One region of the Streptomyces sp. NPDC041940 genome, then DNA from elsewhere that is predicted to be linked to it. Evidence: riboswitches for the same ligand, from Rfam matches in the RefSeq annotation. Region 1 holds a riboswitch; the other holds the start of a gene.

Region 1 (7,409 bases):
GTGGTCGTCGAGCAGCTGCCGGTACGCCAGCAGACCGCGCACGATGTTCTTCGACAGCTCGGTGCGGTCGACCCGGACGATGGTGCGGCGGGCGCCGCCGTCCGGAGCCGGGCCGATCTCCTCCCGCAGTGCGGACATCCGCTCCTGGACGTCCTTCTCGTGCGACCGCTGCCGCAGGAAGTCCGCGTCGGCCCCCAGCCCGTGCACCCCGACCCGCGTGCCCCCGAGCCCGCCGCCGAACCGCTCGGCGCATTCGACGAACGCGTCCGCCCAGCGCCGGGTGAGAAAGCCCAGCCGGTCCGCGCCCAGCATGCCGCGCAGCACCTGCCCGGCCACGTCGTCCGGCAGCATCCGGAAGTACTCGGGCGGCGCCCACGGCGTGTGCGAGAAGTGCCCGATCCTCAGGTCCGGCCGCAGCTCGCGGAGCATGCCCGGCACCAGCGTCAGGTGGTAGTCCTGCACGACCACCGCCGCACCCTCGGCCGCCTCCTCCGCCAGCGCCTGCGCGAACGCCCGGTTGTACGTCTCGTACGACGCCCACCGCCGCCGGAACTCCGCGTCGAAGACCGGCTCCAGCGGGGTCTGGTACAGCATGTGGTGGACGAACCACAGCACCGAGTTGGCGACGCCGTTGTACGCGTCGGCGTGCACGTCGGCCGGGATGTCCAGCATCCGCACGCCGTCCTCGCCGACACCCCGCCGGACGGCCTCGCGGTCGCCGTCGGACAGCGCCGAGCAGACCCACAGCGCGTCCGCGTCCGAGCCGATCGCGGAGAGCCCCGAGACCAGTCCGCCGCCGCCCCGTTTGGCGTTCAGCGAACCGTCCTCGCCCACCGCGTACGAGACCGGGCCGCGGTTGGAGGCCACCAGCACCCGTGCAGCACCGTACGTAGAAGCCATAGCCCTCAACCTAGCCCGGCCCGGAAACGCTCAAACGTACGGACCTGGCAGCCCCCTGACCCGCACGGCCGAAAACAGCCCCGGTCAGGCCACTGCCAGGCCACGGTCAGGCCGCCTTCCGTGCCTGGTACTCGGCGATCTCCACCATCGGCGGACGCTCCTCGGTGTCCACGGAGTACGTCCGCGGCTCGAAGCCGTCCCCGCCCCGCTCGAACTGCGTCAGGGACGGCCGGATCAGATGCCCGCGGGCCAGCCGCAGCTGAGCCGTGCGGTAGATCGCGGCGGCCATCCGGCCCAGCGCCTGACCGTCCTGGTGCCGGTGCTTGCGCACCCCGACGTCGACCTGGGCGAGGGCGTCCAGGCCCGCCAGGTGCAGGGCGTCGACCAGCATGCCCAGCTCGACGCCGTAGCCGACGGGGAACGGCAGCTGCTCCAGCAGCGAGCGGCGGGCCGCGTACTCGCCGCCGAGCGGCTGCACGAAGCCGGCCAGCTGCGGCCAGTGCATGTTGAGCAGCGGCCTGGCCATCAGCTCGGTGACCCGGCCGCCCTGCCCGGCGGCGGCGCCGAGCGGACGGTCGTACATGGCCTTCACCAGGTCCACGCCCGGCTCGGTGAGCAGCGGGCCCACGATCCCGGAGACGAAGTCGGACGAGAAGTCCCGCAGGTCCGCGTCGACGAAGCAGACGATGTCCCCGCGAGTGGCGAGCAGCGAGCGCCACAGCACCTCGCCCTTGCCGGGCACCGCGGGCAGCCGCGGGAGTATCGCGTCCCGGTGCACCACCGTCGCGCCCGCCGCCGCGGCCACCTCCGACGTACGGTCCGTCGAGCCCGAGTCCACGACGACCAGCTCGTCGACGAGCGGCACCTGCCGCATCAGGTCGTGGCGGATCACGGCGGCGATGTCGCCGACCGTCTCCTCCTCGTTGAGCGCGGGCAGCACGACACTGACCGTCTGGCCCGTGCGCTGCTTGGCGGCGAGTATCTGGTGGAGGGGGCGATCGGTCGCGGACCAGGAACGGGTGCTCAGCCAGCGCTCGACTTCTTCCAGCACCGTGGCGGCTCCTCTGCGTACTCTCGGCGGGACGGACCGTGAGCCATCTCGCGGTTCGGACGACTATCTCAACTGTCCTGGTCGTCGGTTACAGTCTTGAACAACGCGGGTGACCATCGCATGTCCGGGGTCAACCCACGTCGACAACCGAATACAGCTCATCCAGAGGGACTGAGGGAAACGGCCCGTTGAAGTCCCGGCAACCCTCCAGTCGGTTCTCGTAGGTCACTGTCGACCACACGCGCGAGGCTCCCGGCTCGGGAAGGTGCCAAATCCGTCTCACGGCGAGATGCGTCGTGAGGAAGATGAGGAGAAAGGGCCTCGCCTCACATGGCTGCGCAGACTGTTGCAAGCACCACCGAATCCACCGTAGACCTCGGCCCCGCCGCCGCCCTGAGCTGCCGCGAGTGCGGTCACCGCGTCCCCCTCGGACCGGTCTTCGCGTGCCAGGAGTGTTTCGGCCCGCTGGAGATCGCCTACGACTTCTCGGCCTACGACGCCGAAGAGCTCCGCAAGCGCATCGAAGCGGGCCCCGCGAACATCTGGCGCTACGCCCCGCTGCTGCCGGTCCCGGCCGACGTCGCGGACAAGCCGAACATCAACCCCGGCTGGACCAAGCTCGTCAAGGCCGACAACCTGGCCCGTGAGCTCGGCGTCGACGCCGGTAAGCTCTTCGTCAAGGACGACTCCGGCAACCCGACGCACTCCTTCAAGGACCGTGTCGTCGCCCAGGCCCTGGAGGCCGCCCGCGCCTTCGGCTTCACCACCCTGTCCTGCTCCTCCACCGGCAACCTCGCCGGTGCGGTCGGTGCCGCCGCGGCCCGCGCCGGCTTCCGCTCCTGCGTGTTCATCCCGCACGACCTGGAGCAGGGCAAGGTCGTCATGGCCGCGATCTACGGCGGCGAGCTCGTCGGCATCGAGGGCAACTACGACGACGTGAACCGTTTCTGCTCCGAGCTGATCGGCGACCCGGCCGGCGAGGGCTGGGGCTTCGTCAACGTCAACCTGCGGCCGTACTACGCCGAGGGCTCCAAGACGCTGGCGTACGAGATCTGCGAGCAGCTCGGCTGGCAGCTGCCGGACCAGCTGGTCGTGCCGATCGCCTCCGGCTCGCAGCTCACGAAGATCGACAAGGGGCTGCAGGAGCTGATCAAGCTCGGTCTGGTCGAGGACAAGCCGTACAAGATCTTCGGCGCGCAGGCCGAGGGCTGCTCGCCGGTGTCGACGGCGTACAAGGCCGGGCACGACGTCGTACGGCCCCAGAAGCCGGACACCATCGCCAAGTCGCTGGCGATCGGGAACCCGGCGGACGGGCCGTACGTGCTGGACATCGCGCGGCGTACGGGCGGTGCGGTGGAGGACGTGAACGACGAGCAGGTCGTCGAGGCGATCAAGCTGCTCGCGCGGACCGAGGGTGTGTTCGCGGAGACCGCCGGTGGGGTGACGGTGGGGGTGGCGAAGAAGCTGCTGGAGAACGGGCTTCTCGACCCTGCCAAGACCACGGTGGTCCTGAACACGGGGGATGGTCTCAAGACGCTGGACGCGGTGGCCGGGACCGGGCTGACCGCGACCATCCGGCCCAACCTGGACTCGTTCCGGGACGCCGGGCTCGTCTGAACCGTTGTTCGCTGCGGGCCGGTGGGGGCTGGTCGCGCAGTTCCCCGCGCCCCTTGGGACGCGGCCCAGCTGTAGCTCAATCGAAACCGGAGGTCATATTCCGATGAGCGTCAACGTTCGCATCCCCACCATCCTGCGTACCTACACCGGCGGGCAGGCCGAGGTCGCCGCCGAGGGCGGGAACCTCGGTGAGGTCATCGCCGATCTGGAGAAGAACCACACCGGGATCGCCGCCCGGGTGCTGGACGACCAGGGCAAGCTGCGCCGGTTCGTCAACGTGTACGTGAATGACGACGACGTGCGGTTCGAGCAGGGTCTTGAGACGGCCACGCCGGACGGTGCCGGTGTGTCGATCATTCCGGCTGTGGCCGGCGGCTGAACCGGTCGACCGGCTTGATTATTACCATCGGTAACGGCCGTCACTGAGTGTTCATTGAATTGCCCCCTCCGTGAGAGAAGCGGAGGGGGCAATTCTGTGTGGTTGAGCGCGGTACAGTTGGGGAACGCGATCCCGATCCCCTGATCGGGCACCCTGAATTCCTGCCTCGCGCCCGACAAGATGTAGCCAAAGTGTGCGCGTCTTTCGCCGCTTTTGTTCCCTTTGCGTGGCCCGACTTGCCCTGAAGTCGCACGAATTCTCCCCACATTCCGGATCCCGCGCGTCCAGAATTCTCGTCCGATTGACCTGTTGCAGAGGGCAGTTGGACAGATACATTCGGCCGCGGTCGACGCGTTCCGGCGCACGCCCCCAATCCGTGGGGGGTGAGGTCTGACCCGGATCCGCGAAGTGCGGGTCTGTGCAAGGGCCAGTAATAGGGGAGTTAGGCATGGCTCAGGGCACCGTCAAGTGGTTCAACGCGGAGAAGGGGTACGGCTTCATCGCGGTCGACGGTGGTGCGGATGTTTTCGTCCACTACAGCGCGATTCAGATGGACGGCTACCGCACCCTTGAAGAGGGTCAGCGGGTCGAGTTCGAGATCTCGCAGGGCCAGAAGGGTCCACAGGCCGACATGGTTCGCGTCGCTGCCTGAACGCGCGACCACGACAAACCGCAAGCGGCAGGTCTTCTCTGAAGGGCCCGTACCCCCCGGGGTGCGGGCCCTTCGGTCTGTCCGGCGGTCTGTCCGGTGGTCGGGCCGGCGGTCGGGCCGGGGTGACGGACGCGCCGGGGAGAGCGCTCGTCGGAGTCCGCCGCGCCCGAAGGCGCCCCGAAGTCCTGCCCGGTGCGGGGGCGGTGGGCTCACGCCCGGACTCGTTCGCGTCGGCCGCCCGCTTGTCGTCGCCGGGCGTGGGGCCAGCCACTTCCCGGCCTCGGCCGCTGCGTCGTGGCGTTGTCCGCGGCCCGTGGCCGAGCCCGGCGCACCCTGTTCGCCGGGGGCTGAGAGTGCCTCCGCATCCCGAGAGGCGCTTGCACTCGCCTAGGCCGAGTGCTAATCATTGCGTTAGCACTCTGAAGGTGAGAGTGACAACGTAAGGACCGGGTCGGTGAGGCCCGCAGGCCGGGTGGGGAAGGAACCACGAGGCTGGCGAGCCGTCCGTCGCGGGCGCGGGCGCGGTCCGAAGTAATCACCCCCAGTCCTGGAGGGACCACTTCACATGGCCAAGATCATCGCGTTCGACGAGGAGGCGCGGCGCGGCCTCGAGCGCGGCATGAACCAGCTCGCGGACGCCGTCAAGGTGACGCTCGGCCCCAAGGGCCGCAACGTCGTCCTCGAGAAGAAGTGGGGCGCCCCCACGATCACCAACGATGGTGTCTCCATCGCCAAGGAGATCGAGCTCGAGGACCCGTACGAGAAGATCGGCGCCGAGCTGGTCAAGGAAGTCGCCAAGAAGACGGACGACGTCGCCGGTGACGGTACGACCACCGCGACCGTTCTCGCCCAGGCCCTGGTCAAGGAGGGCCTGCGCAACGTAGCCGCCGGCGCCAACCCGATGGCCCTCAAGCGTGGCATCGAGCGCGCCGTCGAGGCCGTCTCCGCCGCCCTGCTGGAGCAGGCGAAGGATGTCGAGACCAAGGAGCAGATCGCTTCCACGGCCTCCATCTCCGCCGCCGACACCCAGATCGGCGAGCTCATCGCCGAGGCCATGGACAAGGTCGGCAAGGAAGGCGTCATCACCGTCGAGGAGTCCCAGACCTTCGGTCTGGAGCTGGAGCTCACCGAGGGTATGCGCTTCGACAAGGGCTACATCTCGGCGTACTTCGCCACCGACATGGAGCGTATGGAGGCCGTCCTCGACGACCCGTACATCCTGATCGCGAACTCCAAGATCGCGAACGTCAAGGACCTGCTCCCGCTCCTGGAGAAGGTCATGCAGTCGGGCAAGCCGCTGCTGATCATCGCCGAGGACGTCGAGGGCGAGGCCCTGTCGACCCTGGTCGTCAACAAGATCCGCGGCACCTTCAAGTCCGTCGCCGTCAAGGCCCCGGGCTTCGGTGACCGCCGCAAGGCGATGCTGCAGGACATCGGCATCCTCACCGGCGGCGAGGTGATCTCCGAGGAGGTCGGCCTCAAGCTGGAGAACGCCACGGTCGACCTGCTGGGCAAGGCCCGCAAGGTGGTCATCACCAAGGACGAGACCACCATCGTCGACGGTGCCGGCTCGACCGACCAGGTCAACGGCCGCGTCAACCAGATCCGCGCCGAGATCGAGAACAGCGACTCGGACTACGACCGCGAGAAGCTCCAGGAGCGCCTGGCGAAGCTCGCGGGCGGCGTGGCGGTCATCAAGGCCGGTGCCGCCACCGAGGTGGAGCTCAAGGAGCGCAAGCACCGCATCGAGGACGCCGTGCGCAACGCCAAGGCGGCCGTCGAGGAGGGCATCGTCGCCGGTGGTGGCGTGGCCCTGCTGCAGGCCTCCCAGGTCTTCGAGAAGCTGGAGCTCGAGGGTGACGAGGCGACCGGCGCCAACGCCGTGAAGCTCGCGCTGGAGGCCCCGCTGAAGCAGATCGCCGTCAACGGTGGTCTCGAGGGCGGCGTCGTCGTGGAGAAGGTCCGCAACCTCCAGGTCGGCCACGGCCTGAACGCCGCGACCGGTGAGTACGTCGACATGATCGCCGAGGGCATCATCGACCCGGCGAAGGTGACCCGTTCCGCGCTGCAGAACGCCGCCTCCATCGCCGCGCTGTTCCTCACCACCGAGGCCGTCATCGCCGACAAGCCGGAGAAGTCCGCCGCGCCCGCCGGTGGCGGTATGCCGGGCGGTGACATGGACTTCTGATCGACCCCTGGGGATTCCCCGGGTTGATCAACGGTCTTGCCGAGGGCGGCACTCCCTGTTCCGGGTTCCCGGGCAGGGGGTGCCGCCCTCGGGCGTGTCCGGACGTGCCCCGGCGCAGGCGGGCGTGTGCGGGGTCACAGTGCGGGCGGGATGGCAGGGGTGGGCCGGATGGTTGAAACGTACGTCCTATGCGTATGCACATACTGTCCGGTATCCGAAGGAGCCCCTGAGTGACTGTCGCCGCCTCCGCCTCCCGCGCCGCAGAAATCCTGTCCCGGCCCGTAACGCTGGGCGGCCTGACCGTCCCGAACCGGATCGCCATGGCGCCGATGACCCGCATGTTCTCCCCGGGCGGCGTTCCCGGAGAGGACGTCCTCTCCTACTACTCCCGCCGTGCCGCCGCCGGAGTCGGCCTCATCGTCACCGAGGGCACCTACGTCGGGCACGACTCGGCCGGGCAGAGCGACCGCGTGCCGCGGTTCCACGGCGAGGAGCAGCTCGCGGGCTGGGCGAAGGTCGCCGACGCGGTGCACGCCGCGGGCGGCACGATCGTGCCGCAGCTGTGGCACATCGGCATGGTCCGCAACCAGGGCGAGCCGCCGTTCGCGGACGCCCCGGCCGT
Region 2 (7,409 bases), on a different contig from region 1:
AGGTGGCCCGCCGGGCCAAGCCCCACGGCCGCCCTGTCCTGGCCCTGGCGGAGGCCCTGGCGCGGGCCTCCGAACTCCTCACGGACGCGACCGAACGCGCCCTGCGGATGATCCTGCCGGGCGCCCGGCTACCGGCTCACGCGGAGGTGTCCGGGACGCAACGGCCGTCCTCCGTGCGGTAGTTCCACCGCGCACCGTCCTGGACCAGCTCCTTGACCGCGCCGACGAACCGCTCGACGTGCTCGTCGGGCGTGCCCGCGCCGAAACTCACCCGGATGGCGTTGAGGGACTTCTCGCCGGGAGCCGCCTCCGGTGCGCCGCACTCGCCCTGGGTCTGCGGGTCGCTGCCCAGCAGGGTCCGCAGGAGCGGGTGCGCGCAGAACAGCCCGTCCCGCACCCCGATGCCGTACTCGGCGGAGAGGGCGGCGGCGAAGTGGGAGCTGTTCCAGCCCTCGACGACGAAGGAGATGACGCCGACGCGCGGGGCATCGTCGCCGAAGAGGGAGAGGATCCGGACCTCCGGCACCTCGGCGAGACCGGTACGCACCTTCTCGATCAGGTACTGCTCGCGCGCGACCAGGTTGTCGAACCCGGCCTCGGTGAGCGCCGCGCAGGCGGAGGCGATGGAGTAGGCGCCGATGACGTTCGGGGAGCCGGCCTCGTGCCGGGCGGCACTCTCGTGCCACTCCACGTCGACGCCGCCGTCCGTACGCCGCGCCACCTTCCGCGAGGCACCGCCGCCCGCGAGGTAGGGGTCCGCCGCACGCAGCCAGTCGGCCCGGCCGGCCAGGACGCCGGAGCCGAAGGGCGCGTACAGCTTGTGCCCGGAGAAGGCGACCCAGTCGACGTCGAGGTCCGCGACGGACACCGGGTGGTGCGGGGCCAGCTGGGCGGCGTCCAGCACGATCCGGGCGCCATGGGCGTGCGCGGCCGCCGCCAGCTCCCGTACGGGCCACAGCTCGCCGGTGACGTTCGAGGCGCCGGTGACGCAGACGAGGGCAGGCCCGTGCGGGTCGCGGTCGGCGAGGGCGCGCTCCAGGATCTCGACGGCCTGCCGCGGGCTGCTCGGGGCGTCCAGGTAGGTGACGTGGGCGTTCCGCCACGGCAGCAGGGAGGCGTGGTGCTCGGTCTCGAAGACGAAGACCTGGCAGCCGTCCGGGAGCGCGGCGGCGAGGAGGTTCAGGGAGTCGGTGGTGGACCGGGTGAACACCACCTGGTCGCCCTCCCGGCAGCCGAGGAACTCCGCGACGGTCCGCCGGGCGTTCTCGAAGAGGTCGGTCGACAGCTGGGACAGGTACCCGGCACCGCGGTGGACGCTGCCGTAGTACGGCGCGTAGGCGGCGACGTCGTCCCAGACACGCTGGAGCGCCGGGGCGCTGGCGGCGTAGTCGAGCGCGGCGTAGGTGACCTCGCCGCCGGTCACGAGCGGGACGGTGACATCCCGGCCGAGAACGGGCAGCGAGGCACAAACGGACGGGGCGGCGGCAGCGGTGGAGACAGACATGGCGGAACTCCCGTGAAGGCAGGTGGAATCCGCCCGCGAGCACGTACGGCTCAAGCGGGGGTGAAGGAAGAAGGGGGTGCGGAGGCGGGGCTCTGCGGCCCTATCGCATTCGCTGGTTCACGAGAAGCTCCTCGTCACGCGCTTGCCACAGACCTCGCTGCCTGCGGCCTGGTCTTCACCCGGGGCACCCCGCCACGGACGGAGGGTTGCCGGACAGTCGGCCGGGGCCTCATGACTGTCACTCATGACCTGATCAGGAACGTACGGGAAAAGATCGGCGTCCCGCAACCCGAGTCCGGATCGCGGGACGCCGTAGGGGATCAGCTACGCGTTGCTCGCGGCCACCCAGCGCTCCAGGGTCCGCTTCGCCGCCCCCGAGTCGATCGACTCCGCCGCTTTCGCCATCCCGGCACGGACCTGGTCGGCCAGGGGCGCCGCCGTCGGCTCCAGGGCCACCAGCGCCGCCGCCGAGTTCAGCACCACGGCGTCCCGCACCGGCCCGGTCTCTCCCTCCAGCAGCCGTCGCGCGACCTCCGCGTTGTAGGAGGCGTCCGCGCCGCGCAGGGCCTCCACGGGGACCAGTTCGAGGCCCACGTCACGCGGGTCGAAGGGCTCCTCGGTGACCGTGCCGTCCCGGACGATCCACACCCGGGAGGTGGCCGTGGTGGTCAGCTCGTCCAGGCCGTCGTCGCCCCGGAAGACCAGGGACGAGTTGCCGCGCTCGGCGAAGACGCCCGCGACGATCGGCGCCATGCGCGGGTCCGCCACACCGACGGCCTGGGACCGCACCCGGGCCGGGTTGGTCAGCGGGCCGAGCGCGTTGAACACCGTACGGATGCCCAGCTGGCCGCGTGCCGCGCCCGCGTGGCGCAGGGCCGGGTGGAACTTCACCGCGAAGCAGAAGGTGATCCCGGCCTCCTCGGCGACCTCTGCGACCCGGTGCAGCGGCAGCTCCAGATTGACCCCGAGCTTCTCCAGCACGTCGGAGGCCCCGGACGCCGAGGACGCGGCCCGGTTGCCGTGCTTGACGACCTTGGCGCCCGTGCCGGCGACGACGATCGAGGACATCGTGGAGATGTTGACCGTCTTGGCGCCGTCACCGCCCGTGCCGACGATGTCGACCGTCGCCCCGGGTACCTCGATCACGTTGGCGTGCGCGTACATCGTCCGGACGAGGCCGTTGATCTCCTCGACGGTCTCGCCCTTGGCCCGCAGGGCCACCACGAAGCCCGCGATCTGCGCCTCGGTCGCCTCGCCGCGCATGATCAGGTCCATCGCCCAGGCGGTGTCGTCCGCGCTCAGGTGCCTGCCGTCCAGCAGGCCGTTCAGCAGGGCGGGCCAGGAGCGGCCCGCCGCGGTGTCGCCTCCAGCGGGGGTCACAGCGCTCATCAGCCGCTCCTGGGTCCTCGTACGTCACGTAAAAGCAGTGGTCCCACCCTATCCAGCCCCGGGCACCACGAAGGGCCCCGTCCGAACACCGGACGAGGCCCTTCTGTGGCGTGGCGAAACAGCGATCAGTGGTGGCCGTGGCCGCTCGTGATCTCCCGGTACTCCTCGGCGGTGGGCTTGGGGATCTGGGCGCCCTCACCGAAGTAGGAGTCGCTGAGCTTGGCGCGCAGCTTCTCGGAGCCCTTCACCTTGCGCTCGACACCGTTCTCGTCGGTCGTCGGACCGATCTCGGCCGGCTGGTACTGCTCGTGCGCGGTGAGCGTGTACATCTGCTCCTGGCTGAGCGGCTCGTGCACCTCGATGAACTCACCGTGCGGCAGGCGCTTGATGATGCCCGACTCGCGGCCGTGCAGCACCTTCTCCTTGTCCCGGCGCTGCAGGCCGAGGCAGATGCGCTTGGTGACGATGAACGCGAGGACCGGTCCCAGGAAGAACCCGATCCGGACGAACCAGGTGACCGCGTTGATCGACAGATGGAAGTGCGTGGCGACGATGTCGTTGCCACCGCCGATCAGCATGATGATGTAGCCGGTGACCCACGCGACACCGACACCGGTGCGGGTCGGGGCGTTGCGCGGCCGGTCCAGGATGTGGTGCTCGCGCTTGTCCCCGGTGACCCACGACTCGATGAACGGGTAGAGGGCGATGATCCCGAGGAAGACACCGAAGAGCACCAGCGGGATGAACACGCCCAGGACGAGCGTGTGGCCCCAGAAGTTGACCTCCCAGCCCGGCATCGCGCGGATCAGACCCTCGGCGAAGCCCATGTACCAGTCGGGCTGGGCACCGGTCGACACCTGGTCGGGACGGTAGGGGCCCAGGACCCAGATCGGGTTGATCGTCGCGATGCCGGCGAGGGCCGCGATGACACCGAAGACCAGGAAGAAGAAGCCTCCGGCCTTGGCCATGTAGACCGGCAGCAGCGGCATGCCGACGACGTTCTTGTTGGTCCGGCCGGGACCCGCGAACTGGGTGTGCTTGTGGTAGAAGACCAGGATCAGGTGGCCGACCACGAGCCCGAGCATGATGCCCGGCAGCAGCAGGATGTGGATCGAGTAGAACCGGGCGACGAAGTCGGTACCCGGGAACTCCCCGCCGAACAGGAACATCGAGATGTACGTGCCCACGATCGGCACGGACAGGATCGCGCCCTGTGTGAAGCGGACACCGGTTCCGGAGAGCAGGTCGTCCGGGAGCGAGTAGCCGGTGAAGCCGGTGAACATGCCCAGGACGAACAGCAGGAAGCCGAACATCCAGTTGATCTCGCGCGGCTTGCGGAACGCGCCGGTGAAGAAGACGCGCATCATGTGCACGAACATGCCGGCGAGGAAGATGATCGCCGCCCAGTGGTGGATCTGCCGGATCAGCAGACCGCCGCGGACGTCGAAGCTGATGTCCAGGGTGGAGGCGAACGCCTCCGACATCAGCTGCCCCTGGAGCGGGACGTAACTGCCGTGGTACTCCACCTCGTTCATCGACGGGTGGAAGAACAGCGTCAGGTACACACCCGTGAGGATGATGATGATGAAGCTGTAGAGGCAGATCTCGCCCAGCATGAAGGACCAGTGGTCCGGGAAGATCTTGCGCATGTTGGCCTTGGCCAGGGAGTAGATCCCGAGGCGGCCGTCGGCCCAGTCGGCGACCCGCTCACCGGCGGGCGCCTTGCGGCGTTCTTGTGCAGTGCTCATCCGCGCTCCCAGAAAGCAGGGCCGACGGGCTCGTCGAAGTCGCCGAGCGCCTCGAGATAGCCCTCGTCGTTCACGCCGATGCGGAGCTGCGGCAGGGCGTGACCGGCCGGACCGAAGATCACTCGGGCACCGTCGGAGAGGTCGAAGGTGGACTGGTGGCAGGGGCAGAGCACGTGGTGCGTCTGCTGCTCGTACAGGGAGATCGGGCAACCGACGTGGGTGCAGATCTTCGAGTACGCGACGATGCCCTCGTGCGACCACTCGAGCTCGCGCTTGTCCTTGATGTTCTCCGGCTGGATCCGGACGATCATCAGGGCGGCCTTGGCGATCTCGTTCTGGAAGTCGTGGTCGTGCTCCTCCAGGCCCTCGGGCTTGGCGAAGGTCAGCGAACCGACCGCGACGTCCGAGGGACGCAGCGGCTCGTCCGTGTTCATGTTGACGAGCAGCTTGCCCTTGGACCACAGCGTGTGGCGGAGCTTGGTGCCGGGCAGCGGCCCGAGGTCGCGCAGCAGCACGACTCCGGAGAGCGGCACCAGCGTGAGCGCGCCGAGCATGGTGTTGCGGATCAGCTTGCGGCGGCCGAGCGCGGACTCCTTGGCGCCCTGCTTGAAGTCCGCGAAGACCTTCTCGCGGACCTCGGGCGTCGCCGCGATCGCGTGCCGCTCGTCGGCGACCTCCACGTCGGACATCAGGGTGCGCGCCCAGTGGACGGCGCCCGCGCCGATGCAGAACAGCGCGATGCCGAGCGTCATGCCCAGCGCGAAGTTCAGGGCGCTGATGTGACCCAGCGGGAAGATGAAGACCGACTTGTCGACCGGGATCGCCACGAACGCGGCGATGAAGGCGACGGTGGCCAGCATCGACACCGTGAACAGCAGGGCGACCGTACGCTCGGACCGCTTGGCGGCCCGCTCGTCGACGTCCTGGACCCGGTGCTCGTGGGGAGGCAGGCCCGGGTCGGCGAACGGGTGCTTGTCGTCCGGGACGCTCACCGCGTCGTGCCCGTGCTCGTCACGTCCCGCGTGCTCGGCGGGCAGGTTCTCTTCTGGAATGTCTTGGCTACTCATGACTTCTTGGCCTTTGCGGTCCGGGCGGCGACCCACACGGCGACGGCGATCAGTCCGCCGAGACCGAAGATCCAGCCGAACAGGCCCTCGCTGACCGGCCCGAGGCCGCCGAGCTCGAGGCCGCCGGGGCTCTCGGTCTTGTCGCTGTTGACCGCGTCGAGGTAAGCGATGATGTCCTTCTTGTTCTTCTCCGACAGCGTGGTGTCGGGGAAGGACGGCATGTTCTGCGGGCCGGTCTGCATGGCCTCGTAGAGGTGCTTCGCGGAGACGCCCTCGAGGGTCGGCGCGTACTTGCCGTGCGTCAGCGCACCGCCCTTGCCGGTGAAGTTGTGGCACTGCGCGCAGTTGGTGCGGAACAGCTCACCGCCCTTGGCGATGTCGGCGCCCTCGGGGCCGTACTGCTCCTCCGTCGGGACGGACGGACCGGCGCCCAGCGAGGCGATGTACGCCGCGAGCTGGTCGATCTCGGCCTGCGAGTAGATGTTCTTCTTCGCCGGGACCTGCGGGCCCTGCGAGGTGGCGGCCGGCATGCGACCGGTGCCCACCTGGAAGTCGACGGCCGCGGCGCCCACACCCACCAGGCTCGGCCCGTCGGAGGTGCCCTGACCGCCGGTGCCGTGGCAACTGGCGCAGCCGACGGCGTAGAGCTTCTTGCCCTCCTCGATGGTGAGGGACTGGGCGGTTTCGTCGGCCTTCGCCGGGCTCGTCGGTGCGAACACGGCATACAGCCCCCCGGTGCATGCCAGCGCGAGGAGTAGGACGACGAGCGCCGCCAGCGGGTGGCGTCGTCGTGCGGAGAGCTTTTTCACGGATTACCCCGGTGTCAGGATCTTCTGCGTCGATGCTTCTGGGATGCGCGCTTCGTCGAGCACGCGTGGATGCGGGCCTGCTACTTGATCATGTAGATCGTCGCGAAGAGGCCGATCCAGACGACATCGACGAAGTGCCAGTAGTAGGACACGACGATCGCGGCGGTCGCCTGCTCGTGGGTGAACCGGCTGGCCGCGTAGGTCCGGCCCAGGACCAGCAGGAAGGCGATGAGACCGCCCGTCACGTGCAGGCCGTGGAAGCCGGTGGTCAGGTAGAACACCGAGCCGTAGGGGTCGGAGGAGAGGGACAGGCCCGCTTCCTTGACCAGCTCCGTGTATTCGAGGACCTGGCCGCCGATGAAGATCGCACCCATCACGAACGTGACGATGAACCACATCCGGAGCTTCTTCACGTCACCTCGCTCGGCGGCGAAGACGCCGAGCTGGCAGGTGAGCGAGGAGAGCACCAGGATGGTGGTGTTCGCCGCCGAGAACGGGAAGTTGAGATGGCCGGCCATCTCCTTCCAGTGATCGGGACCCGTCACCGATCGCAGGGTGAAGTACATCGCGAAGAGGGCCGCGAAGAACATCAGCTCGGAACTCAACCAGATGATGGTTCCGACGCTGGTGAGGTTCGGCCGGTTGACCGACGGGTGCGCGTGCCCGGTTTCTGCTGTCGTTGCTGTCGCCACGACCGACATTATGTCGGTCGCTTATCCCGCCCTCACTCCGGGGGGTACCGTTCGGAGTGTCTCTGCCTGTCGTACCGGTGTTGACGTGGGTTTCAAGGGAGTAGCATCCCGCCCATCGGGCCTGTCCTTACGACGCTGACGTCACGGAGGAACAATGCAGCCGACCGCCACGGTGCTGGTCTACAGCGACGACTCCAACA

What was found. A riboswitch is a leader RNA that binds a small molecule or an ion and turns the genes downstream of it on or off. The one in region 1 is predicted to bind S-adenosylmethionine.
Region 2: it holds a riboswitch for S-adenosylmethionine, as region 1 does, so the genes downstream of both, ACZ6I3_RS02805 (aminotransferase class V-fold PLP-dependent enzyme) here and thrC (threonine synthase) in region 1, are expected to answer to the same signal.

Annotation. Positions count from the first base shown of each region.
Region 1 covers NZ_JBVJBP010000004.1:202,652-210,060, reverse strand. Annotated here, with positions in the region: gene ACZ6I3_RS10260 (alpha,alpha-trehalose-phosphate synthase (UDP-forming)) at 1-900, opposite strand, end outside; gene ACZ6I3_RS10255 (glucosyl-3-phosphoglycerate synthase) at 1,007-1,951, opposite strand; SAM riboswitch class I at 2,107-2,263, shown strand; gene thrC (threonine synthase) at 2,282-3,568, shown strand; gene ACZ6I3_RS10245 (MoaD/ThiS family protein) at 3,672-3,947, shown strand; gene ACZ6I3_RS10240 (cold-shock protein) at 4,396-4,599, shown strand; gene groL (chaperonin GroEL) at 5,165-6,787, shown strand; gene ACZ6I3_RS10230 (NADH:flavin oxidoreductase) at 7,018-7,409, shown strand, end outside.
Region 2 covers NZ_JBVJBP010000001.1:650,592-658,000, reverse strand. Annotated here, with positions in the region: partial or broken gene ACZ6I3_RS02810 (glycerate kinase) at 1-182, shown strand, start outside; gene ACZ6I3_RS02805 (aminotransferase class V-fold PLP-dependent enzyme) at 137-1,504, opposite strand; SAM riboswitch class IV at 1,638-1,754, opposite strand; gene trpD (anthranilate phosphoribosyltransferase) at 1,829-2,893, opposite strand; gene qcrB (cytochrome bc1 complex cytochrome b subunit) at 3,019-4,641, opposite strand; gene qcrA (cytochrome bc1 complex Rieske iron-sulfur subunit) at 4,638-5,708, opposite strand; gene qcrC (cytochrome bc1 complex diheme cytochrome c subunit) at 5,705-6,517, opposite strand; gene ctaE (aa3-type cytochrome oxidase subunit III) at 6,598-7,218, opposite strand; gene ACZ6I3_RS02775 (response regulator) at 7,364-7,409, shown strand, end outside.